Regions from separate parts of the Nitratireductor lacus genome, predicted to be linked through region 1. Evidence: riboswitches for the same ligand, from Rfam matches in the RefSeq annotation. Region 1 holds a riboswitch; each other region holds the start of a gene.

Region 1 (7,600 bases):
ATGCGGGGAAGACTTCCATCCTGTACCGGCCCTCGGTCGCTTCCTCAAGAAGCTCGGCTGCGCGAAGCGCCGCCGCATGATAGGGGGTGGATGCCTCGTAGACGTGACCGAACTTCAGGACGTCCTGGGCGAAGGTGGCCGTTGCACTGGCGGCGATGGCCACAGCGGCTCCGATGGAGAGCGCGCGAAGTCTGGATAGTTTCAACATGGTTCCTCCCAAAAGAAATGTGCAGCTTCTCCCGGTGTAGCTGCATCAGGCACCTGTTATTGCCCCGCTGCCTCCGTTTGAAGGAAGCGGAACATTCCCGTCCTCCCACCCCTCATTGCGGGGGAGAACCAGGGCATTTACGGAGCCATGACGGCTCCGTTTTCGGCGATGCGAGGATCGACGAAATGCTCATGCAGATGATCGGCATGTACGAATACGCCGGCAGCCCTCCTTGCTGGACACGGCGATAGAGCTGATGATCGGCATGTGTTGAATATCATCACAAAGCCCCACACCTCCTGCGTGAGGCCACGATGGCAGCCTGTTTGCTGACACCACCGGCATAGTGGGCCTGGCATCGTTTGAGCTGGCGATGCTGATGATGGCGCCCCAACGCGTCTGAAGGCGCCCGGTCAAAGCACCGACCGCCTCGACTGCTGCGACGCAGAGCCTGTGGCCACAGGCTGCAGGCAGGTCAGGGCGCACGGAAATCCGGCATTCTGCCTGCAATTTGTCGCTCGATCAGAGCTGCCCATTAAACGAGACGTGTCCACCCGACTGCACCCCCCGAGGTGAGCAGCCATCCGACCGGCGTGCTCAATGTTTATATATGAAGCATACATTCATTTATAAATCAAACACTAGATCGCCGCGCGTTCATCCGGACGCACAAAGGACGATCTGAATTCTTGATGGAGCATCGGAATAATCCGAAAACCGGATTCCACTTTTCGGTCCGATGCTTTAGCTCCGCCATCGGTTGCCTTCCGTCGGAATGTGCCAACGCCGATGCAGCGGAAGGCCCGGATTTTCGCCTATGGATGGCGGACTTCGGACCGAAGGCGGCCACAGGACTGGCAGGGCGTTCGAGCCGGCTCGGTCGTGCCGATGATTTTGTCATGGAACCCGGCTGCGGTGTGTTGCGCGGCGACGGCTTCGCCGCTAGGGTCGCTCCCGCATGCGGTTCCGCATCCTGCGGATGAAAAGGGAACCCGGTGCGATCTCCTGGCGGGATCAATTCCGGGGCTGCCCTCGCAACTGTAAGCGGCAAGTTCTTTCCAATGCCACTGGCCAGAGCCGGGAAGGCGGAGCGAACGTCCGAGCCGCGAGCCAGGAGACCTGCCTCATGCATCGACCATAAACGCCGGACGAGGTGCGCCGGCAGGAGGATCAGAATGTATGCAGGCGCGGCTTCGCCGGCGACGAGACGATTTAACAGACTCGATTGCGTTCGATATGTTATATCATTTCAAATGAATCGTTCCCATCTTTTCCCATCGGTTGCTGCAGGTGGCCCGAATGCGCGTTGATCTGGCTGGATTTGCGCGGGAGGGGGCATTGGGCGACCACGCTGCTCTCATGCGCCTCGTGGAACGCGCCGATGCGCTTGGCTTTGGCGGCATCTGGTTCAACGAGTTTCACTTCGCCCGGGAGGCGCTGCCCTATCCGTCGACGCTGTTGCTCGGCGCAGAAATCCTGGCGCGTACGGAGCGGCTGCGCTTCGGCACGTCGATCCTCGTCCTGCCGCTCTATCACCCGCTCATGCTGGCCGAGCAGATCGCACAGCTTGATTTTCAGAGCGGCGGCCGGGTCGATGTGGGCATCGGACGTGGCACGGAGCCCGCGACTTTCACTGCTCTTGAGATTGCGCGTGATGATGCGCACCGTCGCTTCTGCGAGGCGCTCAGGATCATGATCGATGCGTGGACAAAGCCGCATTGCTCTGCCGATGCCGGACCCTGGAAATTCGCCAATGTCGCCGTCGGACCGCCTCCGGTGCAGAAACCGCATCCGCCCGTCTACGTGGCCGGCGTCTCAGAAGAAACCGTCGACATCGCCGCGCGAAACGGGTTTCCGCTGCTGCTCAGTCTCGAACCGAACGAGGCGCGGCAATTGCCCGTGTTTCACGCCGCACTTGATCGGCATGGCGCGTCGCGAGCATCGCTCACGACCTCGTCGCTCTCGCGTTACGTGGTGATTGCGCCGACCCGGGCTGAAGCTGATGAGCGGGTCGACATGCTTCTCGATAGACTGAACACGCGTCGTGCCGAACGCGCGCTGGCACGCGGGATGACGCCGCCAGAGCCGCGCAGCCGCGCTTTGATGATGGCTGATTTCACCATCGCGGGGACACCAGAGGATTGCCACGCACAACTGTGTGCGCTTTCGGCACGCACGGGTTCCAGCAGCATTCGCTGCCTGTTCAGCGCCAATGGCCTGATCGCCAACGATGTAGCGCTCAGGGGCATGGAGCTTTTTGCTGCCGAAGTGCTTCCGGCTTTCGACAGGCAGGCCTCTTCACCAACCCCATCTGAAAACGCCGGGAATGAGCCGGCTTTGCAAGGAGTGAATTCATGATGCGTTATGGCGGTCTCCGCGCTTTTGCGGTCGCGGGTCTATTGGCGGCTTCGATGCCTGCTTTCGCAGATGGAGCGGGCTTTCCCTATACGGATGAGAACTGCGGTGTCACCACCACCTATGAGGCACCGCCGGCAAGGGCCGTGACGCTCAGCAACAACGCGACGGAGATGATGCTGGCTCTGGGGCTGGAAGACCGCATGGCGGGCACCTCCTATATGGCGAACCTCCAGATCAGCCCGCAATATGAGGAAGCGTATAGAGGGGTTCCCGTGCTTTCGCCACTTGTCGCCACCACCGAGCAGCTTATCGAGGTGGAGGCCGATTTTGTCTATGCCGGCTATCCGGACGGGTTCAGCGAAAGCCGCCACACGCGCGACCAGTTGCATGATCTGGGCATGAAGACGCGGCTCAACACCGAAGGCTGCAATCTCGGCAAATTCGGCTTCGATGAACTCTACGCCGAAATCCGCTCTGTATCTGCCATCTTCGGCGTGCGCGAGCGCGGCGAAGCACTGATCGCCGACATTGAAAAACGGCTCGCTGCAGTGGAAGAGGGGCTCAAAGGCGCGGACGCCATACCGGTGTTCATCTTCAACGGGGGAGAATCCGCCCCACGCGCCGTTCTTGGCAACACCATGTTGTCGCATGTCGTGTCGCGGGCCGGTGGCGAGAACATCTTTGGCGATGTCGCAAATCGCTATGGTCAGGTGTCATGGGAGCAGATCGCCGAGCGTATGCCTGAATACATCGTCGTCTATTACTCCGGCACCGCCGGCGGCCAGGTGGTCGGTGACCCTGCCGGTGAGCTGGGCCAGGGACGGATCGAGATATTGAAGGCGAACCCGACCATCAGGGACGTGCCGGGCATTGTCGGTGAAAGGTTTGTGACGATCGATTCCGTCTGGGGCCAGCCGGGGCCGAGCTCCATCGATGCGGTGGAGAAACTGGCTCGCGCTTTCCATCCCGCGCGGATGGGCGAATAGCAGGCGAGCGGAACTCACAGGATGCATGCTCCCGCCCCGAGGAAGGACGATCCAGACAGCCACGAAGCGCTGCTTGCCGTGCTCCAGTCAGCACCGCCTGCGCGAGGCGCGGCTCTTCGCCCTGTCACTTCCGCCCGCGCGGCGAGCGGCGGGTCGCAGGGCTATGCGCTGGTCATTCTCCTGATGGTGGGGCTGCTCCTGGGCATGGCCATTGCGGGACTGATGTTCGGCTCCGTGCATATACCCGGTGGAACGGCGGTCGCCATTCTCGCCAATGTGGTGGCCGGCGACGGGTTGGTGGAGCCTGACTGGCGCGCGGTCTATGAGACCATTGTCGTCCAGACGCGCATGCCGCGTGTCGTGCTCGCCGCCCTTGTCGGCGCGAGCCTGGGGGTAACCGGCATGACGATCCAGTCCATCGTCCGCAATCCACTGGCAGGCCCGAGCATCCTCGGCGTTTCCTCCGGTGCGGCAACGGGCGCCGTGGTGGTGATGCGCTGGGGGCTTCTTGGCCTCGGCGTGTTCACGCTGCACATCTCGGCCTTTCTCGGCGGACTGGTGACACTCTTCGCAGTGTTCTGGGTTGCGCGAACGGGCGGGCACATGACGCCGACGCGACTTGTGCTTGCCGGTGTGGCGATGAGCGCGATCCTGAGTGCGCTCACAAGCCTGATTGTGCTCACATCGCCCGATCCGCAGCTCGCCTCACGGGTCTTGTTCTGGACACTGGGTGGCTTCGGCACCGCGCAGTGGAAGCTCATTCCCATCCCGCTCGTTGCCCTTGCGCTTGGGCTTGGCGTAATGCTGGTGCAGGCCCGCCGTCTGAACCTCCTGATGGCGGGAGACGAGAGCGCGGTGGCGCTCGGGCTCAACGTCCAGCGTTTCCGTCAGAGCATGTTTGTACTGGCAGCCGCGCTCACCGGCATCACCGTGGCGGTGAGCGGCGTGATCGGGTTTGTCGGTCTCATCATGCCACACATCGTGCGGTTTCTCGTCGGAGCGGATCATCGTCGCGCACTGCCGGCGGTGGCGCTTCTCGGTGCGAGCTTCACCATTGGCGCCGATCTTGTCGCCCGCACAGTGATCGCGCCGCTGGAGCTGCCCGTCGGCATCGTCACGGCGCTCGTGGGCGGCCCGTTCTTCATCTGGCTTCTGCGGCGCGATGCGCGCGCACTCGGGGGTGCGCGATGAGTGTTCGGCCCGGCACGCTCGATCTGCGTTCGGTCACCGTGCGCACCGGCGCAAAGACGCTGGTCGACAATGTGTCGATCAGCGTTTCGGAAGGTGAGATGGTCGGCCTTCTTGGGCCGAACGGCGCAGGCAAATCGAGCCTGTTGCGAACCATCTACCGCATAAACCGGCCGGCATCGGGCACGGTGCTCGTGAACGGTGAAGATGCGTGGCAGCAGCCCACGGAATGGGTGGCGCGCAATGTGGGTGCGGTGCTTCAGGATATGCCGGCGGAGTTTCCCCTGACGGTGCGCGACGTGGTCGCCATGGGCCGCTCGGCGCACAAGAAACTTCTCGAGCCTGATACGCCGCACGATCACACGCTGATTGCGGCGGCAATGGCGCTTCTCGGGCTGGCGCCGCTTCAGGACCGCGCTTTCCGCACACTTTCCGGTGGGGAGCGGCAGCGCGTTCTCGTTGCGCGTGCGCTGGTGCAGCAGCCGCGTCTTCTGATACTTGATGAGCCGACGAACCATCTCGACATCCACCATCAGCTTCAGCTCCTGCGCTTCATGCGCGGGCTTGAAATCACGGTGGTGGCCGCACTTCACGATCTCAATCTCGCAGCCATGTTCTGCGACCGGCTTTGTGTGCTTGATCATGGCCGCCTGGTGGCTGTGGGAACCCCCGAAACGGTTCTGACGCCGGAGCTGCTCCGGCGTGTCTACCGCATCGATGCAACGATCGCCCGGCATCCCGAAACCGGAACCGTCTGGGTGATGCCATCGGCCGCGCCGCCCATCGGGCAGCCGGCGCGCGCAGTGGAGACCGCAGAACAGGCATCGGGGCCGCTGTTATAATTAACGCGGTCTTAAGCGAGGGGGCGCTTTATGAAGTGAGTGCAACAGGTTTCGGCCCCAATGGTGAGCAACGCGGACTTTCCCGGATTTGATGGACGTAGCGCGCAGGTGCTGCCGCCCTGCCGGGTGTGCGTGATGCGATGAGCAGTCTTGCCGAACAGCGCTGGTCGGGGTCGTCATTCGTTGCCCGCATGGCTGCCACCGGGCAGCCCTCCACCGCCATTGCAGCGGCGCTGTTCACGGTTCTGATGATTTCCTTCCGCCCCTTTCAGCCTGCCGGACCACAGGTGAGCGGCAGCGGCGGCGACATCGTCAACCAGCTCGGCTTCGGTGCGCTTGGGGCGATTGCCGTGGCTTCGCTTCTGATGCTGGTTGACCGGCGCGTCCTTGTCTCGCTGTTCAGCCCATGGTGGATTCTTCTCCTGGGGTTTGTGGCTGTCGCCACGCTCAACACGCCGGTACCGAGCGACACGATGCGCACGGTGGCCTTCTCGGTCATCGGCATCGTCACGGTGGCTGCGATTCTGACCCTGCCGCGCGATGCGGACGCGTTTTCGCGAGTGCTGGTCTGCGCCGGCTTTGTGATCCTCGGATTGTCCTATTTCGGCGTGATTGCCATGCGCGATGTCGCGGTCCATCAGGCCTTTGATGTGGAGTCCCAGCACGCCGGCCTCTGGCGCGGCGTCTTCACGCACAAGAACATCGCCGGACCGGTGATGGCCGGACTGGCCTTCGCCGGCCTCTATCTGTGGCGCCGGGGTTGGCGCTGGTCCGGCGCAACGATGGCCATCCTGGCGATGATCTTCGTCTTCCATACCGGCTCCAAGACAACCACTGCCACGGTGCCGCTTGCAGGCATGCTGATCGCGTTGCCTGGCATTTTTGGCCTGCGGTTTCTGGTTCCGGCACTGGTGATTGCCGCCGTCAGCGCGCTGGCCATTGCCACCCTCGGCATCGTCTTTATCGGCCCGGTGAAGGAACTGGCAGCGACGCTTGCGCCCGATCTCACCTATACGGGGCGCACGCCGGTCTGGGACTTTGCCGGAGACATGATCGCCCAGAGACCGTTTTTCGGATATGGCTTCGACAATTTCTGGCTGACGGAGTTCGTGTTCACCTCCGACCAGCCCTTCGACCGTCCGTGGGACATTCGCGGCATTGTGCACGGCCACAATGGATATATCGACATTGCACTCGGCATGGGGCTTCCGGCGCTTGCCGTCGCCATCACCACCTTTCTGCTGGTGCCGCTGCGCGACTACATGCGCACGCCGCTCTATCGGGAAAATGTCTTTCTGGCCGATTTCTTCATGATGGTGGTCACGTTCTGCGTGTTCAACGCATTCCTCGAGAGCTTCTTCTTTCGTCGGACGGACCCTGTCTGGATGTTTTTCGTGATGGGTGTGCTTGGCATGCGGCTTGTCGCGCGCTTCAGGGTGCCGAGCCAGGCGCTGCGCTGACGAAACAAACCGACATTCAGGCGTCATGGCGCCCTGCCACAAGCTGGTTGCGGGGCGTGCACCGCGCTGCGTATTGCGGGCCTGCTGCATAACGGCGCACCAACGGCCGTAGACTTGCCTTCCGTGGTGCATGGACGTACATGAATTTCAGTAATTTCTGAAATTAAAGCAATTCCAGGAAATGTGGAAACCGGCTTTCCCTTTGGAGTTGCGCAAAAACAACAGGATAGAGCGTTTTTGCGGTTCAGCGAAAAGCGAAAACACTCCAGTGTCAGGACCCTCATCATGAACCTCCCGCCGCTCCTGCAGTCTTTCGTGTTGCACTTTGGAGAAATGGGCAGCCGCTGGGGCATCAATCGCACGGTGGGGCAGATTTACGCGCTTCTTTATGCGTCTTCCAAGCCGCTCTGCGCGGATGACATTGTCGAGGCGCTGTCCATTTCGCGTTCCAACGTCTCCATGAGCCTGCGCGAGCTTCAGGCTTGGAATCTCGTCATCCTGAAACATATTCCCGATGACAGGAGGGATTATTTCACGACACCGGACGATGTCTGGCAG
Region 2 (7,600 bases), on a different contig from region 1:
ATTAATATGGATACTATTACATAATAATGGACTAACGGCAATCAGCAGGGGAGCACACTATGTCTATTTCATCGCATGCGAAATCACTGTTACTCACCGTGGCAGTGGTGGCTGCCGCTGCACCGGCGGTCGCTCAGGATCAAGGCAAGCTTAATGAGGTTCTGGAGCGCGGTCACCTCATTCTGGGCACCGGCAGCACCAACGCGCCCTGGCATTTCAAGAGTGTGGACGACAAGCTCCAGGGTTTCGACGTCGACATGGGGCGGATCATCGCCAAGGCGCTGTTCGGTGATCCCGACAAGATCGAATATGTGACGCAGTCCTCGGATGCGCGCATCCCGAACATCACCACCGGCAAAGTCGATGTCACCTGCCAATTCATGACGGTAACGGGTGAGCGCGCCCAACAGGTTGCCTTCACCATTCCCTATTATCGTGAGGGTGTGGGCCTTATGCTGAAGGCCGATGGCGACTATGCGGATTATGATGCGCTGAAGGAAGCCGGCTCGTCCGTTACGGTCTCCGTGCTTCAGAACGTTTATGCCGAAGACATGGTTCACGCGGCCTTGCCGGAGGCCTCGGTCGATCAGTACGAATCCGTCGACCTTATCTATCAGGCGCTGGAATCCGGCCGGGCCGATGCGGTTGCCACAGACCAGTCTTCGCTGGCGTGGTACATGACGCAGAATCCGGGCCGCTATACGGATGCCGGCTATGGCTGGAACCCGCAGTCCTATTCCTGTGCCGTGGCGCAGGGCGATTCTGACTGGCTCCACTTCGTCAACACGGCGCTTCACGAAGCGATGACCGGGGTCGAGTTCAATTTTTACGCTGAATCGTTCAAGACCTGGTTCGGCAAGGAGCTTCAGCCGCCGCAGATCGGTTTCCCCGTAGAGTACAAATAACCATCGCGTCTGGACGGGAGCAGGCGGCGGCACATCGCCGCCTGCTTCGTTCCTGTTGCATGGCTGGGAACCAATATGGGCTATACACTCAATTTTTCCGCCGTCTGGCGCAGTTTCGATCAGCTTCTCTGGGGGCTTCTGCTCAGCCTTGAACTGGCGATTGGCGCGATCCTGATCGGCGCCGTCATCGGCCTCGTAACGGCCTTTGGCCTCATCTCCACAAGCGGCTGGGCGCGCCGTCCGGCAGCGCTTTACGTCACGATGATCCGCAATCTGCCGATCCTCGTTCTGATCCTGTTTTCCTATTTCGCGCTGCCGCAGATGGGTGTCCGTCTGGGCAAGATCGAAAGCTTCGTGGCAACGCTCGCCATCTATTCCGGCGCCTATCTGGCGGAGGTGTTTCGCGCGGGCCTTCTGTCCATCCCCAACGGTCTGAAGGAGGCGGGCCTCGCCATCGGGCTGACGCCGATGCAGATCCGCACCTCCATCGTCATACCGCTGATGTTCAGAAATGTGCTGCCGTCGCTCTCTTCCACGCTGATCTCGCTTTTCAAGGACACGTCTCTGGCCGCAGCCATCGCGGTGCCGGAACTCACCTTCGAGGCGCGCAAGATCAATGTCGAAACCTTCCGTGTGGTCGAGACCTGGATCGTCGCTTCCTGTCTCTATGTCGCCACCTGCACGGTGCTGGCCGCGCTCATGCGCATGGTCGAGCGCCGTCTCGTGATTTCGAGGTGAGCCGATGAACGAGTTTCTCGCATTTCTCGATCAGGTCTGGCTTGCCCGTTTCGTGCTCCTGCGCGGTCTTGGCCTGACTGTTTCAATCTCGCTTCTGGCCATCGCGCTTGGCTCCGTGCTGGGCGTTCTGGTCGGGCTTGCGCTGACCTATGGAAACAGGCCGCTGCGCTTCGTCGTGCGCGCCTATACGGACTTCATCCGTGGCACGCCCGTGCTCGTTCTGGTGCTCGCCAGTTTCTACATCCTGTCCACCATCGGCATTGAGCTGAACGCGTTTCAGGCGGGTGTGTTTGCGCTGGCGGTCTTCTGCTCCTCGCATGTGGGTGAAATCGTGCGCGGCGCGCTGCAGGCTATTCCGGCCGGGCAGACAGAAGCGGCCCGGGCCATCGGGCTCACCTTCCGCCAGACCTTCACATCGGTTCTGTGGCCGCAGGCGCTGCGCCAGATGCTGCCCACCTGGGTGAACACGGCTGCGGAGATGGTCAAGGCGTCCACGCTTCTGTCCGTCATCGGCGTGGCCGAGCTTCTGCTCCGCACGCAGGAGATCATCTCCCGCAATTTCATGAGCCTGGAGTTCTATTTCCTGGCCGGCCTTCTCTACTTCGCCATCAATTACGCCATCGAGCGCTTCGGCAAATATGTCGAGCGCAAGGTGTCTGTTCCATCCTGAGAGTACCCGACATGACGAAGAACCTTCTTGAAATTCAGGCCCTGCGCAAGCGCTACGGTTCGGTGGAGGTGCTCAAGGGCGTCGACTGCACCATGCAGCAGGGCGAGGTGATCTCGATCATCGGTTCGTCGGGCTCCGGCAAGACAACCATGCTGCGCTGCATCAACATGCTGGAGGATTTTCAGGGCGGCCGCATCCTCATCGATGGCGAACCCATCGGCTACGAAGAGCGCAACGGCGTGCGCGTCCGCAAGAGCGAGAAGGAAATCGCCCGCCAGCGCGCGCTGACGGGCATGGCCTTCCAGCAGTTCAACCTGTTCCCGCACATGACCGCCGCTTCCAATGTCATGCTTGGTCTGATCAAGGTGAAGAAGATGGCGCGCGACGAGGCGCGCAGTGTCGCGGAAAAATGGCTCGACCGTGTGGGTCTCGGACAACGCGCGGATCATTACCCCGGCCAGCTCTCCGGTGGTCAGCAGCAGCGTGTTGCCATCGCCCGCGCCATCGCCATGAACCCGCGCCTCATGCTCTTCGACGAGGTCACGTCCGCGCTTGATCCCGAACTGGTGGGCGAAGTGCTGCAGGTGATCAAGGATCTGGCCGCCGATGGCATGAGCATGCTCCTTGTCACCCACGAAATGCGCTTCGCTTTCGAGGTTTCCTCCCGCGTCATCTTCATGAACCAGGGTGTGATCGGCGAGGAGGGAGATCCGAAGGTGATGTTCCTGAAGCCGCAGACCGAACGCCTTGCCGAATTCCTCAAGACGTCGAGCTTCGCCTGAGATCTTGACCAACTGCCGCCGGTGCGCCCGAGCGCCCGGCGGAAAATGAGCGCCCAGCGGAAAATCTGGCCCCGGCCACGCACAGAATGATGGCGGCGGTGACCGCCATCATGCCGGCCGTTACGGGTTCGTGCAGCAGCATCGCCGCCAGCGCGAAGCCGAAGAAGGGCTGCAAAAGCTGCAATTGCCCAACCGTCGCCGTGCCGCCCAGCGCCAGCCCTCGATACCAGAATATGAAGCCGATCAGCATGCTGAAGACGGACACATAGCCAAACCCCAACCATGCCTCATTATCAACCGTTTCAAACCCTGCCGGCAGGGTGTAGAGCGCCAGCGGCAGCATGAGCGGGAGCGACAGAACCAGCGCCCACGAGATCACCTGCCAGCCGCCCATTCTCCGTGAAAGCGATGCGCCTTCCGCATAGCCGAGCCCGCACACGATGATGGCTGCCAGCATCAGGAGGTCGCCCTTTGGGGAGGCGGTCATGCCCTGGCTCGCCGCATAGCCCACGACAAGCGCGCTCCCCATCACCGAGAACAGCCAGAATGCCGGGCGTGGGCGCTCGCCGCCGCGCACGACGCCGAAAATGGCGGTCGCAAGCGGCAGAAGGCCGATGAACACGATGGAATGCGCTGAGGTGATGTGCTCGAGCGCCAGCGCCGTCAGCAGGGGAAAACCAACCACCACGCCGATGGCGACGATGAACAGCCCTTTCAACTCGCTTCGCTTGGGCAGGTTTTCCCGAAACGCCAGCAGAAGAAACCCGCCCAGAAGCCCGGCAATCGACGCGCGCGCTACGGTCAGAAACACCGGATCGAAACCCAGCACCGCCACCCGTGTCGCCGGCAGCGACCCGCTGAAGATGATCACACCCAGTAGGCCGCTTGCCCAGCCGCTTGCCCAGCCGATCGTCGTCTTGTTCATGCCATGCTCCTTTTCTCCTGCCTGTGTGGGGCAGGGGGCATGGCGGCGCCAGAGACGATGCAGTACAATTTCAATAAACTGTAATGGTCGAACGGACAGTACAGCGATGCTGACATCCATGCGCAATGCCGATGAAACACGCCTTGAGGGCGTCATGTCCGCCATTCGTGGGCGCATCGCCAATCGCACGCTCACGCCGGGGGCGAAGCTGCCGTCGATCCGCAGTTGCGCGCGCGCCATGGGAGTTTCGAAATCCACCGTTGTCGAGGCCTATGACCGGCTTGCCGCCGAAGGCGTGATCCGCTCGCGGCCGGGGGCCGGCTTCTTCGTCACCGCGCCGCTTGCGCCGCTGGCGCTGGCCGAAATCGGCCCGGCGCTCGACCGCGAGGTCGACCCCTTATGGATCTCGCGTCAGGCGCTTGCCTCCGGTTCGCGCATGTCGATGCCCGGTTGCGGCTGGCTGCCTGCCTCATGGATGCCGGAAGACGCCTTGCGCCGTGCGCTGCGCCGGCTCTCCCGCGCGACCCCGCAGAAGCTTGCCGATTACGGAGCGCCGCTCGGCTCGCTGGCGCTGCGCACACTGCTTGCACGCCGCATGGCCAGCCATGGCGTCGAGGCGGCTCCGGGCCAGATCATGCTCACCGATTCCGGCACGCAGGCCATCGATCTTCTTTGCCGCTTCCTTCTGAAGCCGGGCGACACGGTGCTGGTGGACGATCCCTGCTATTTCAATTTTCATGCGCTCCTGCGGGCGCATCAGGTGAAGATCGTCGGCGTGCCCTACACCCCGTCGGGGCCTGATATCGAGCGGTTCGCCGACGCGCTGGACCGGCATTCGCCGCGTCTCTACATCACCAATTCCGCGCTTCACAATCCGACCGGAGCGGTGCTTTCGCCGGCGGTTGCCCATCGGCTTTTGCTGCTTGCCGAAAAGGCCGACCTGACCATCATCGAAGACGACATTTTTGCCGACTTCGAGGTCGAGCCAGCGCCCCGGCTTGCCGCCTTCGACGGGCTGTCGCGCGTCGTCTATATCGGCAGTTTCTCCAAGTCGCTTTCCGCGTCGATGCGTTGCGGTTTCGTTGCAGCGCCTGCCGACTGGATCGAAGGCCTCACGGATCTGCGCATCGCCACCTGTTTCGGCGGCCCCGCCATGGCGGCGGAGCTTGTGCTCGGCCTTTTGAGCGACGGCAGCTACCGCAAGCATATGGAAACCGTTCGCCAGCGTCTGTCCCGCTCCCGCGAAACGGTGGGCGCGCGCCTGCGCAATCTCGGCATCGAACCGTGGATCGAGCCGAGCGCGGGCATGTTCCTGTGGTGTCGTCTGCCCGACGGGCTGGATGCGGCCACGCTTGCCCGCCATGCGCTTGAAAGGGACGTGGTGCTCGCGCCCGGAAACGCCTTCAGCCTGTCAGGCTCGGCCAGCGGGTTCCTGCGTTTCAACGTTGCTCAATGCGATGATGAACGGATTTTTTCCGTTCTGGAGGAGATCACACGCGCGCCGTAGAGCCATGTCCGACGCGGTTTTGCGGATTATCCAGCAGTTTGTTTCTGCTTTCTCCGAAAACAATATGTTGACTTCATGGGTCCGTTGGATACCAACTATAGGGGTTATGGTTCTTCCGATTCCTCGCGGGTCGGAAGTGAAAAGGGAAGCCGGTGCGCCTTTGGGCAAGTCCGGCGCTGCCCCCGCAACTGTAAGCAGCGAGCCGCTTTCACTTTGAGTCACTGATGCCCCAGCGCATCGGGAAGGCCGAAAGCGGCGATGACCTGCGAGCCAGGAGACCTGCCATGACGAGATAAACGTCCACGGGCGGGGTGTCCCGGTGGTGCGTGTGTCGCCACGGGTCTGCCGTCGCGCCGCATGTCTCCGCGCCCCTGTCCAACCGCCACGGGGGTCTATATGCCGGCGACTGAAGCAAAACACACCAATGGAACCGCCACGGTTCCGCATTCCACTGGAAACACAGAAACCGCATGGTATAAACGGGCTTTCCCGGTCTCAACGCGGCGCTGTGCGAACAGTACATGCACTTCATCGCAAACCGCCGCTGCGCCCAGATTGGCCTGGCTCCGGTCTTCGCCGAAACCGAAAACCCGTTCCCGTGGATGAGCGAGGCGATGGACCTGAAGAAGGAGAAGAACTTCTTCGAAACCCGCGTCATCGAGTATCAGAGCGGCGGCGCGCTGAGCTGGGACTGATCCATGGCGTATGACGCAACCAGAATGAAGCTGTTGCGGGCGGGGTCGATCCCCGCGCAGCAACGCGCTTTCACGGAGTGGCTTTTGAGCCTGCCGGGCGATGCCGATGTCGAATATGCGGCGCGCCGCCAGCTTGCCGAGATCGACAGGCGGCTGCCGAACCACCCGGAAGTGCAGTATCTGCGCCTGCTGCTCAGCGCCTTTTCCGGCTCGGAAACGATGCAGTGATTTTCTCGCTTGACCTTCCATTGACTGGAAGGTTTAGAAGCGCAATCCTGAACAATAGTCATTCAGGGTGAAAGCGATGAATACCCTTCCTGCCGATACGTCTTCGGCCAATGTAAAACGCTTCCGCATCGAGGGGCTGAGCTGCGCTTCCTGCGTCAAACGCGCGGAAAAGGCGATTGCCGCCGTCGATGGCGTTGAAAGCGCCTCGGTCAATCTGGCGACCGAGACGGCCGATGTCGCGGTGCGGCCCGGCGTTGATTTCTCCAGCATCGTCAGCGCGGTGGAACGTGCCGGCTATGCCGTGCCGGAGAGCCATCTCGATATCGGCATCGAGGGCATGACCTGCGCATCCTGCGTGCGGCGTGTGGAGCAGGCGATTGCCGCCGTGCCCGGCGTTTCAAAGGTTGCGGTCAACCTCGCCACCGAAAGCGCATCCGTCGAACTTCTGAATGATGAAGCGCGCAGCGGCGTGGAAGCGGCGATCCGCAAATCCGGTTACACGCCGGTTGCCCGTTCCGATGGCGCTGCCGCCCGCGATGCGCATGAGGAGGCCAAGGCCGCCGAGTTTCGTTCGCTCAAGCGCGATTTCACGCTGGCTGCAATCTTCACCCTTCCGATCTTCATTCTCGAAATGGGGAGCCATTTCATCCCGGGCATGCATGCCTGGCTGATGGGGATCGCAGACCGCAAGACGCTCTACCTCCTCTACTTCGTGCTGGCGACCATCGTGCAGTTCGGGCCGGGCCTGCGCTTTTATCGCAAGGGCTTCCCCGCGCTGATGCGCTTTGCGCCGGACATGAACTCGCTTGTCATGCTCGGTTCCAGCGCTGCGTGGGCCTATTCGGTCGTGGCCACCTTCGCGCCCGGCATTCTGCCCTCCGGCACGGTCAACGTCTATTTCGAGGCCTCCGCCGTCATCGTCACGCTCATCCTGCTCGGTCGGCTTCTGGAGGCGCGCGCCAAGGGCCGCACCGGCGAGGCCATCAAGCGGCTGATGGGCCTGCGCGCCAAGAGCGCGCGCGTTCTCCGCGACGATGCCTTTGTCGAGGTGCCGCTTGAAGAGGTGGTTGTGGGTGACCGGCTTCAGGTGCGCCCCGGCGACAAGGTGCCGGTCGACGGTCTGGTCGAAAGCGGTTCTTCCTATGTGGAT
Region 3 (7,600 bases), on a different contig from region 1:
TGCTGCCTGATGGCTGCCTTATATGACGCCGTGCTTGCGCCCTTCGCCGAGTTCGCCTTCATGCAGCGGGCGCTGGCCGGCGCTCTGATGCTGTCCCTCAGCGCCTGTCCGGTCGGGGTATTCCTGATGCTTCGGCGCATGAGCCTGACCGGCGATGCGATGGCGCATGCCATCCTGCCCGGCGCGGCTGCCGGTTTCCTGCTCTATGGCCTGCAGATCGTGCCGATGACCATCGGTGGGCTGATCGCCGGCATCGTTGTCGCGCTCGGTGCGGGTGCGGTGGCGCGGCTGACGATCCAGAAGGAAGACGCGTCCATGGCCGCATTCTACCTGATCTCGCTGTCGCTCGGCGTGCTGATGGTGTCGCTGCGCGGCTCAAGCGTCGACCTGATGCATGTGCTGTTCGGAACGGTCCTCGCGCTCAACAACGACGCGCTGACGCTGATCGGTCTGGTCGCGGCCCTCACGCTCGGCACACTCGCCATCTTCTGGCGGGCGCTGGTCGCGGAATGCCTCGATCCTCTTTTCCTGCGCTCGGTATCGCGGCTGGGCTCACCCGTGCATTTCATCTTTCTGGGGCTGGTGGTCATCAACCTTGTGGCAGGCTTCCAGGCGCTCGGAACCCTGCTTTCGGTCGGGCTGATGATCCTGCCGGCCGCCGCCGCACGCTTCTGGACCCAGAGGGCCGAGATCATGTGCCTGCTGGCGATCGCGCTCGGGATGCTGTCGTCGGTCTGCGGGTTGCTCCTTTCCTACCATGCCTCGCTGCCTTCGGGCCCGGCGATCATCCTTTCAGCAGGTGTGGCCTATTTCGCCTCGGTGATTGCAAGCCCGCGCGGGGCACTGCTCTCCCGTCGCCCACGCATGGCTCACCGCACAGCCTGACCAGTAAAGGGTATTGGAATGACAAAGACGAAATTGACCAGACTTGCCACCGCGCTGATCTTCATGGGGCTTTCCGCCTTTTCCCTTCCGGCGCGTGCCGAGGCGGAAAAACTCTCCGTGGTCGCCACGTTCTCGATCATCGGCGACTTCGCACGCGTTGTCGGAGGCGACCGGATCGAACTCAAGACACTGGTCGGCCCCGACAGCGACACCCATGTCTACGAGCCGAAGCCGGCAGACGCCATCGCCTTGGCCCGTGCCGACGTTGTCCTTGTCAACGGCCTGCTGTTCGAAGGATTCCTGCAGCGCCTTGTCGAGGCAAGCGGCACATCGGCGGCGATCGCGACGCTGACTGACGGTGCGGATATCGCCCACGACCCCGATGGCGGTCACTACCATTACGTGAACGGCGAGGCGGTATTCCACGCGGCGCCGAACGATCCCCATGCCTGGCAGTCGGTCTCCAACGCGAAGGTCTATGTCGAGAATATCGCCCGCACGTTTTGCGCCGCCGATGCCGAAGGCTGCGCGGCCTATGAAGCAAACGCCGCAACCTATCTCGATGAGCTGACCGCCCTCGACGACGAGATCAGGCAGGCCATGGACGCCGTTCCGGAGGACCGGCGCGTAGCCGTCGTCGCCCACAACGCCTTCCGCTATTTCGAGCGCGATTACGGGGTGACCTTCCTTGCTCCCCAGGGTGTGTCCACGGAATCGGAAGCTTCAGCGGCGGACGTCGCCTCGCTCATCCGCGAGATCCGCGAGAAGCGGGCAGCGGCCGTCTTCGCCGAGAACATCTCCAACGCACGCCTCGTTGAGCAGATCGCCTCGGAAGCCGGTCTCGCGCTCGGCGGCACGCTCTATTCCGATGCGCTTTCGCCAGCCGACGGACCGGCGCCCACCTACATCGACCTGATGCGCCACAACGCTACCACGCTCGCGACCGCGATCAATGGCGGCTGAGCGCTCAAGAATATGGGCCGTCTGTGGCCTGCACATGTAATGTAATATCGTAAAGAAGGAGAGAAGGATGAGACGTTTGATCCTGGGTGCCTCTGTGCTCGCCACCGCCGCTACGCTTGGTGGCGGCGCTGCATTCGCGGACGAGGATGAGGTGACCGCCTGGCGGCTGTTCGTTTCGGACCACGCCGACCCGGTCGTGAAGGTTATCGATGCGCTGGACGGCGACCTGCTCGACGCCTTCACGGTCGAGGGACCGGCGACGCTTCACCGTTCGTCCAGCGGAGAGACGGTGTTTGCCGTTCAGGGCTCCGCCGGCAAGGTCAACGCGATCAAGAGCGGCATCGCCTTCCACGATCACGGCGATCATGGCGACATCGACGTCGACGACGCGGAACTGCTGCATGTCCAGATGGACGGCGACAAGCCGGCGCATTTCGTGGAAATGCAGGGTTACATCGCCCAGTGGTTCGATGGCGAGGACCAGGTTCGCGTCTTCACCGAGAAAGCCGTCCTCGACGAAAAGCCGGAAGTCCGCACCGCCAATGTCGTTGCGCCGCATCACGGGGTCGCGGTTCCTTACCGGAACCATGTCGTCGTCTCGATCCCGAACCCGGAAGACGCATCGAAGCGGCCGATCGGCGCGCGCGTGGTCGACTTTGAGGGCAATACGGTCGGCGAGGATGTCGCCTGCCCGGGCCTGCACGGTTCGGCCGGCTCCGGCAGCCTCTACGCGCTTGCCTGCGACACCGGCCTGCTGCTGATCAAGCAGGACGGCGGTGCGCCGACCATTCAGCACCTGCCCTATGCGTCGTCGCTCCCCGAAGGCAGTTCCTCGACCCTGATCGGCGGCAAGGCGCTGCAGTATTTCATCGGCAATTACGGTGCCGATCGCATCGTCATCGTCGATCCGTCCGAGGGTGAAGACGGCTTCCATCTCGTGCAGTTGCCGACGCGCCGTGTCCACTTCGCGGTCGATCCCATCCGCGCGAAGTTCGCCTATGTGGTCACCGAGGATGGCCAGTTGCACAAGGTCGACGTGCTCAACGGGCAGATCGCGCAGTCGATCAAGCTGACCGAACCCTATTCCATGGACGGCCATTGGAGCGATCCGCGTCCGCGCGTGGCGGTTGCCGGCGACAATGTCGTCGTCACCGACCCGCTGAATGCAAAGCTGCATCTGGTGAATGCCGAAACCTTCGAGGAAGCCGGCGAGATCGCCGTTGAAGGCAAGCCCTTCAACGTCGTTGCAGTCGGCGGAAGCGGCGCGGTCCACGACCATGACGACGGGGAGGCCCATGCCCATGCTCACAGTCACGGCGATGAGCAGATCTACAAGGGTTACTTCGAGGACAGCCAGATCAAGGACCGCCCGTTGTCGGATTGGGCCGGCGATTGGCAGTCGGTCTATCCCTACCTGCAGGACGGAACGCTCGATCCGGTGATGGCCCACAAGGCCGAAAGCGGCGAACAGACCGCCGACGAATACAAGGCCTATTACGAAATCGGCTACAAGACCGACGTAGAGCGGATCACCATCGTAGGCGACACCGTGACGTTCTTTGAGGACGGCAAGCCGCTCAAGGCCCGCTATGCCAGCGACGGCTATGAGATCCTGACTTACAAGAAGGGCAACCGCGGCGTGCGCTTCATCTTCGAAAAGACCGAAGGTGACGATGCCGCCCCGCAATACATCCAGTTCAGCGATCACAAGATCGCGCCGGCGGAGGCCGACCATTATCACCTCTACTGGGGCGATGATCGTGCCGCCCTGCTGGAGGAAGTGACCAACTGGCCGACTTACTACCCGTCCTCGCTGGGCGCGGAGGAGATAGTCGAAGAGATGATGGCGCACTGACCGCGACGCACCCTCCTCGCCTGCGCCCGGCCGACAGGCCGGGCGCGCTCCTTCCCTATGTTCTTCCCACCAAGAGGCCGCCATGCCTGACACAGCCAGACCCTCGAATCGCCTGCCCGTCACCGTGCTTTCCGGCTTTCTCGGCGCCGGCAAGACCACGCTTCTCAACCATGTGCTCAACAATCGCGAGGGACGCCGCGTCGCGGTCATCGTCAACGACATGAGCGAGGTGAACATCGATGCCTCGCTCGTGCGCGACGGCGGCGCCAACCTGTCGCGCACGGAAGAACAACTGGTCGAAATGACCAATGGCTGCATCTGCTGCACGCTGCGCGACGACCTGTTGAAGGAGGTGCGCAGCCTATCGCGGGATGGCCGCTTCGACTACCTGCTCATCGAGGCAACCGGCATCGCCGAGCCGCTGCCGGTTGCCGCGACCTTCGATTTTCGCGACGAGAACGGCGAAAGCCTGTCCGATGTCGCAAGGCTCGACACCATGGTCACGGTCGTCGATGCCGCGAACCTCCTGAAAGACTACGCGTCACAGGCCTTCCTGCGAGACCGCGGCGAGGCCGCTGGCGACGCGGACGATCGCGCACTGGTCGACCTGCTCGTCGAACAGATCGAATTCGCCGACGTGATCCTACTCAACAAGGTGTCGGCCACCCCCGCGCACGATCTCGACCTTGCACGGAAGATCGTCCGTTCGCTCAACCCCGATGCGGAGCTGATCGAGACGGACTTCGCCAAGGTACCGCTGGACAAGGTCCTGAATACCGGCCGTTTCGACTTCGAGAAGGCCGAACAGCACCCACTCTGGTTCAAGGAGCTGAACGGTTTCAAGGACCATGTTCCCGAGACCGAGGAATACGGCATCCGCTCCTTCGTCTATCGCGAGCGACGGCCCTTCGACCCGATGAAGCTCAAGGCATTCATAAACCGGTCGTGGCCGGGCGTCGTCCGCGCCAAGGGCTTCTTCTGGCTGGCGACGCGCCCGCATTATGTCGGCGAGATCAGCCAGGCCGGCGCGCTGATCCGGACAGGCAAACGCGGCTTGTGGTGGGCCTCCGTGCCGAAGCATCGATGGCCGGACCACCCCGAATGGCACATGGCCATGAAGCCTTATCTCGACCCAATCTGGGGCGACCGGCGGCAGGAGATCGTCTTCATCGGTTGCGACCCGATGGACGAAAGCCGTATCCGCGCCGAACTCGATGCCTGTCTCGTGGCCGAACGCGACTTCATGCCGGGCCGCTGGCGCGACCTGCCCGACCCGTTCCCCAGTTGGGAAAGACAGGTGGCGTGATGACTCGGTCACCTCGTCCTCGTCCTATAGCCGTCCAAGGTAACCCATCTGGCGAAGGCTCGGACCGAGACTGTCATTTCGATGGGAGGGTAAGCAATTCCGAAGCATTGCGATTGCACGACGACCGCGATACGCTTGCGGACGATGGTTCCCGGGCCGCAGCCGGCCTGGGTTAAAAGGGAACATGGTGCGGCCCGTCGGGCCAAGGCCATGGCTGCCCCCGCAACTGTAAGCGGCGAGCAATATCCGACATGCCACTGGCCGAAGAGCCGGGAAGGCAGGATGGCGCTGGGACCCGCAAGCCAGGAGACCTGCCGTCAGCGAGAATTGACCGGACGGGGTGCGCCGGGAGGAAGCTCGAAGGCGATCCTCGGTCGTCATGCGCGCCATCCTTCCGTACCTTGAGGAAAGGGTGGCGAATGGAGGACGTTGAACCAGGGCATGGCATTGTTGTCTGCACACGCTGTCGTGGCCAGCGGACAGTCGAAAGGCTGCCCGGTGAACGACTGATATCTTTGCTGCGCGCAGCACTCGATGGTGGCCTTGTCGGCGGGTTTCGTCTGGATGGAGCCGACTGCATGGCCGGATGCGGAAGGCCGCTGACGGTCGCCTTCTCCGCACATGGCAAAGCAACTTATCTCTTCGGTGACATCGAGCCGGATCGGGATGCTCTCCACTTACTCGCGTTCGCACGCCTCTACCGCTCACTCTCGGACGGTTGGTGCAACGAAAGCCAACGCCCGCCCGGGCTCAAGGGCAAGACGCTTTCGCGCATACCCGCTCTCGTTGATGCAGGCGGCACCCAATGAACCCGGTTTTGCTTGAGGCGTGTGATCTCGGGTTTCGTTCCGCGGCTGGGACGAGTCTTGTGGAAGGCGTCACTATGACAGTGGCGTCGGCTGATCGGCTGGCCATCATCGGGCCGAATGGAGCCGGCAAGACGACATTGCTCCGAATGCTCGCGGGATTGCTCCGGGCGAGCTCGGGCGAGATTAGGTTCGAAGGCAACTCCCTCGACCGGATTTCTCCTGTCGAACGTGCCCTGAATATCGCCGTCGTAGGTCAGTCGGATCAGGCAGACCCTCGCCTGGCGGTGATCGACTATGTAGAACTTGGCAGAGTTCCTCACACCGGCCTGCGCAAAAAAAGCGAGGAGCGCGACACAGTCATTCGTGCGCTCGAGCGAACGGGTCTGCTGAAGATGCGCGATCGCCCGATCGGCTCCCTGTCCGGTGGCGAGCGCCAGCGTGCCCAGCTTGCCCGCGCTATCGCGCAAGAGCCGAAGGTCCTGTTCCTGGACGAGCCTACCAATCATCTCGATCCGCGTGCGCGCAGCGAAATCCTTGAACTGGTGGCAAGCCTGGGCATCGCGGTGGTCGCGGTGCTTCACGACCTTCCGCTCGTCACACCTTTCGCGTCACGTGTCGCGATCATGAACAGGGGCCGGCTTGTAGCACTCGACACACCGGCGAAGACCCTGACGCCGGACCTTATTCGCGAGGTTTTCTGCGTCGAGGTGCTGCGCCTGCCGCACCCGGCCGATAACCGTGAGCTGACGATCTTCGACATTCCGATGCGGCTCTCTGTCAATCTCTGATCCACTGGAGGATTTTTACCTTGAAGCGCTTTTTCATCTGTCTTGCCGCAAGCGTTGCGGCTTCTGCCGCCTGGGCCTTCCCGGTCACCGTCGACAATTGCGGGACAGCGCTAACGTTCGAGGCACCACCGAAGCGCGCTGTCATCCACGACCTCAACATGACGGAAATGGCGTTCGCGCTCGGCCTCCAATCCTCCATCGTCGGCCTGACTGGCATCACCGGCTGGTACAAGGTCGGGCCGGAGTTCGTCGCGCAGCGAGGATCGATCCCTGAACTGGCGCCGAAATATCCGACTTTGGAGAACCTGATCTCGGTCGAGCCCGACTTCTTCTTCGCCGGTTGGTACTACGGCATGAAGCCGGGAGGCGACGTCACGCCCGATACGCTGGCGCCGCATGGCATCAAGACCCTGGTGCTGACGGAAAGTTGCGTCCATCTCGACAGCGACAGGCCGGCTGCTTCCATGAACCTGCTTTACACGGACGTGGAGAAGCTCGGCCGGGTCTTTGGCAAGGAAGACGAGGCGGAAAAGTTGATAGACGGCTGGAATCAGCAGCTCGCCGAGATCACCGCCAGGGTCGGCGACGGCACTGGAACGCGCGTGTTCCTCTACGATTCCGGTGAGGACAAGCCCTTCACTGCAGGAAAGTTTGCCATCCCGACTGCCATGATCTCAGCCGCCGGCGGCGAGAACATCATGGCCGACATGGAGACGAGTTGGGGCAATACGGATTGGGAGACGGTCGCGACCCGCAACCCCGAATTCCTGATCCTGCTCGACTATCAGGACGATGCCGGCTACGCCAAGCTGCTCGACTTCCTCAAGGCGCATCCGGCCATGAAGGAAACCGACGCCGTCAGGAACGAACGATTCGTGGCGCTGCGCTATGCCGAACTGACGCCCGGCCCGGCCAATATCGAGGCGATTGACAAGATTGCCCGGGCGATGCACCCCGAAGCCTTCTAAACGTGCCGTCTAAGCTTTACGGAACT

The links. A riboswitch is a leader RNA that binds a small molecule or an ion and turns the genes downstream of it on or off. The one in region 1 is predicted to bind cobalamin.
Region 2: it holds a riboswitch for cobalamin, as region 1 does, so the genes downstream of both, AC07E3_RS14165 (ribonucleotide-diphosphate reductase subunit beta) here and AC07E3_RS01965 (LLM class flavin-dependent oxidoreductase) in region 1, are expected to answer to the same signal.
Region 3: it holds a riboswitch for cobalamin, as region 1 does, so the genes downstream of both, AC07E3_RS19285 (DUF1636 family protein) here and AC07E3_RS01965 (LLM class flavin-dependent oxidoreductase) in region 1, are expected to answer to the same signal.

Annotation. Positions count from the first base shown of each region.
Region 1 covers NZ_JBWKMB010000002.1:34,967-42,566, forward strand. The annotation lists gene AC07E3_RS01960 (sialic acid TRAP transporter substrate-binding protein SiaP) at 1-208, opposite strand, end outside; cobalamin riboswitch at 1,153-1,349, shown strand; gene AC07E3_RS01965 (LLM class flavin-dependent oxidoreductase) at 1,508-2,566, shown strand; gene AC07E3_RS01970 (ABC transporter substrate-binding protein) at 2,620-3,552, shown strand; gene AC07E3_RS01975 (FecCD family ABC transporter permease) at 3,574-4,743, shown strand; gene AC07E3_RS01980 (ABC transporter ATP-binding protein) at 4,740-5,582, shown strand; gene AC07E3_RS01985 (O-antigen ligase family protein) at 5,723-7,042, shown strand; gene AC07E3_RS01990 (GbsR/MarR family transcriptional regulator) at 7,328-7,600, shown strand, end outside.
Region 2 covers NZ_JBWKMB010000015.1:75,564-83,163, reverse strand. The annotation lists gene AC07E3_RS14195 (transporter substrate-binding domain-containing protein) at 60-905, shown strand; gene AC07E3_RS14190 (amino acid ABC transporter permease) at 981-1,643, shown strand; gene AC07E3_RS14185 (amino acid ABC transporter permease) at 1,648-2,313, shown strand; gene AC07E3_RS14180 (amino acid ABC transporter ATP-binding protein) at 2,325-3,095, shown strand; gene AC07E3_RS14175 (DMT family transporter) at 3,073-4,020, opposite strand; gene AC07E3_RS14170 (aminotransferase-like domain-containing protein) at 4,139-5,527, shown strand; cobalamin riboswitch at 5,618-5,828, shown strand; partial or broken gene AC07E3_RS14165 (ribonucleotide-diphosphate reductase subunit beta) at 6,010-6,222, shown strand; gene AC07E3_RS14160 (hypothetical protein) at 6,226-6,450, shown strand; gene AC07E3_RS14155 (heavy metal translocating P-type ATPase) at 6,527-7,600, shown strand, end outside.
Region 3 covers NZ_JBWKMB010000029.1:2,938-10,537, reverse strand. The annotation lists gene aztA (zinc ABC transporter ATP-binding protein AztA) at 1-10, shown strand, start outside; gene aztB (zinc ABC transporter permease AztB) at 10-885, shown strand; gene aztC (zinc ABC transporter substrate-binding protein AztC) at 904-1,848, shown strand; gene aztD (zinc metallochaperone AztD) at 1,916-3,703, shown strand; gene zigA (zinc metallochaperone GTPase ZigA) at 3,786-5,009, shown strand; cobalamin riboswitch at 5,138-5,342, shown strand; gene AC07E3_RS19285 (DUF1636 family protein) at 5,429-5,818, shown strand; gene AC07E3_RS19280 (ABC transporter ATP-binding protein) at 5,815-6,606, shown strand; gene AC07E3_RS19275 (ABC transporter substrate-binding protein) at 6,627-7,574, shown strand; gene AC07E3_RS19270 (FecCD family ABC transporter permease) at 7,577-7,600, shown strand, end outside.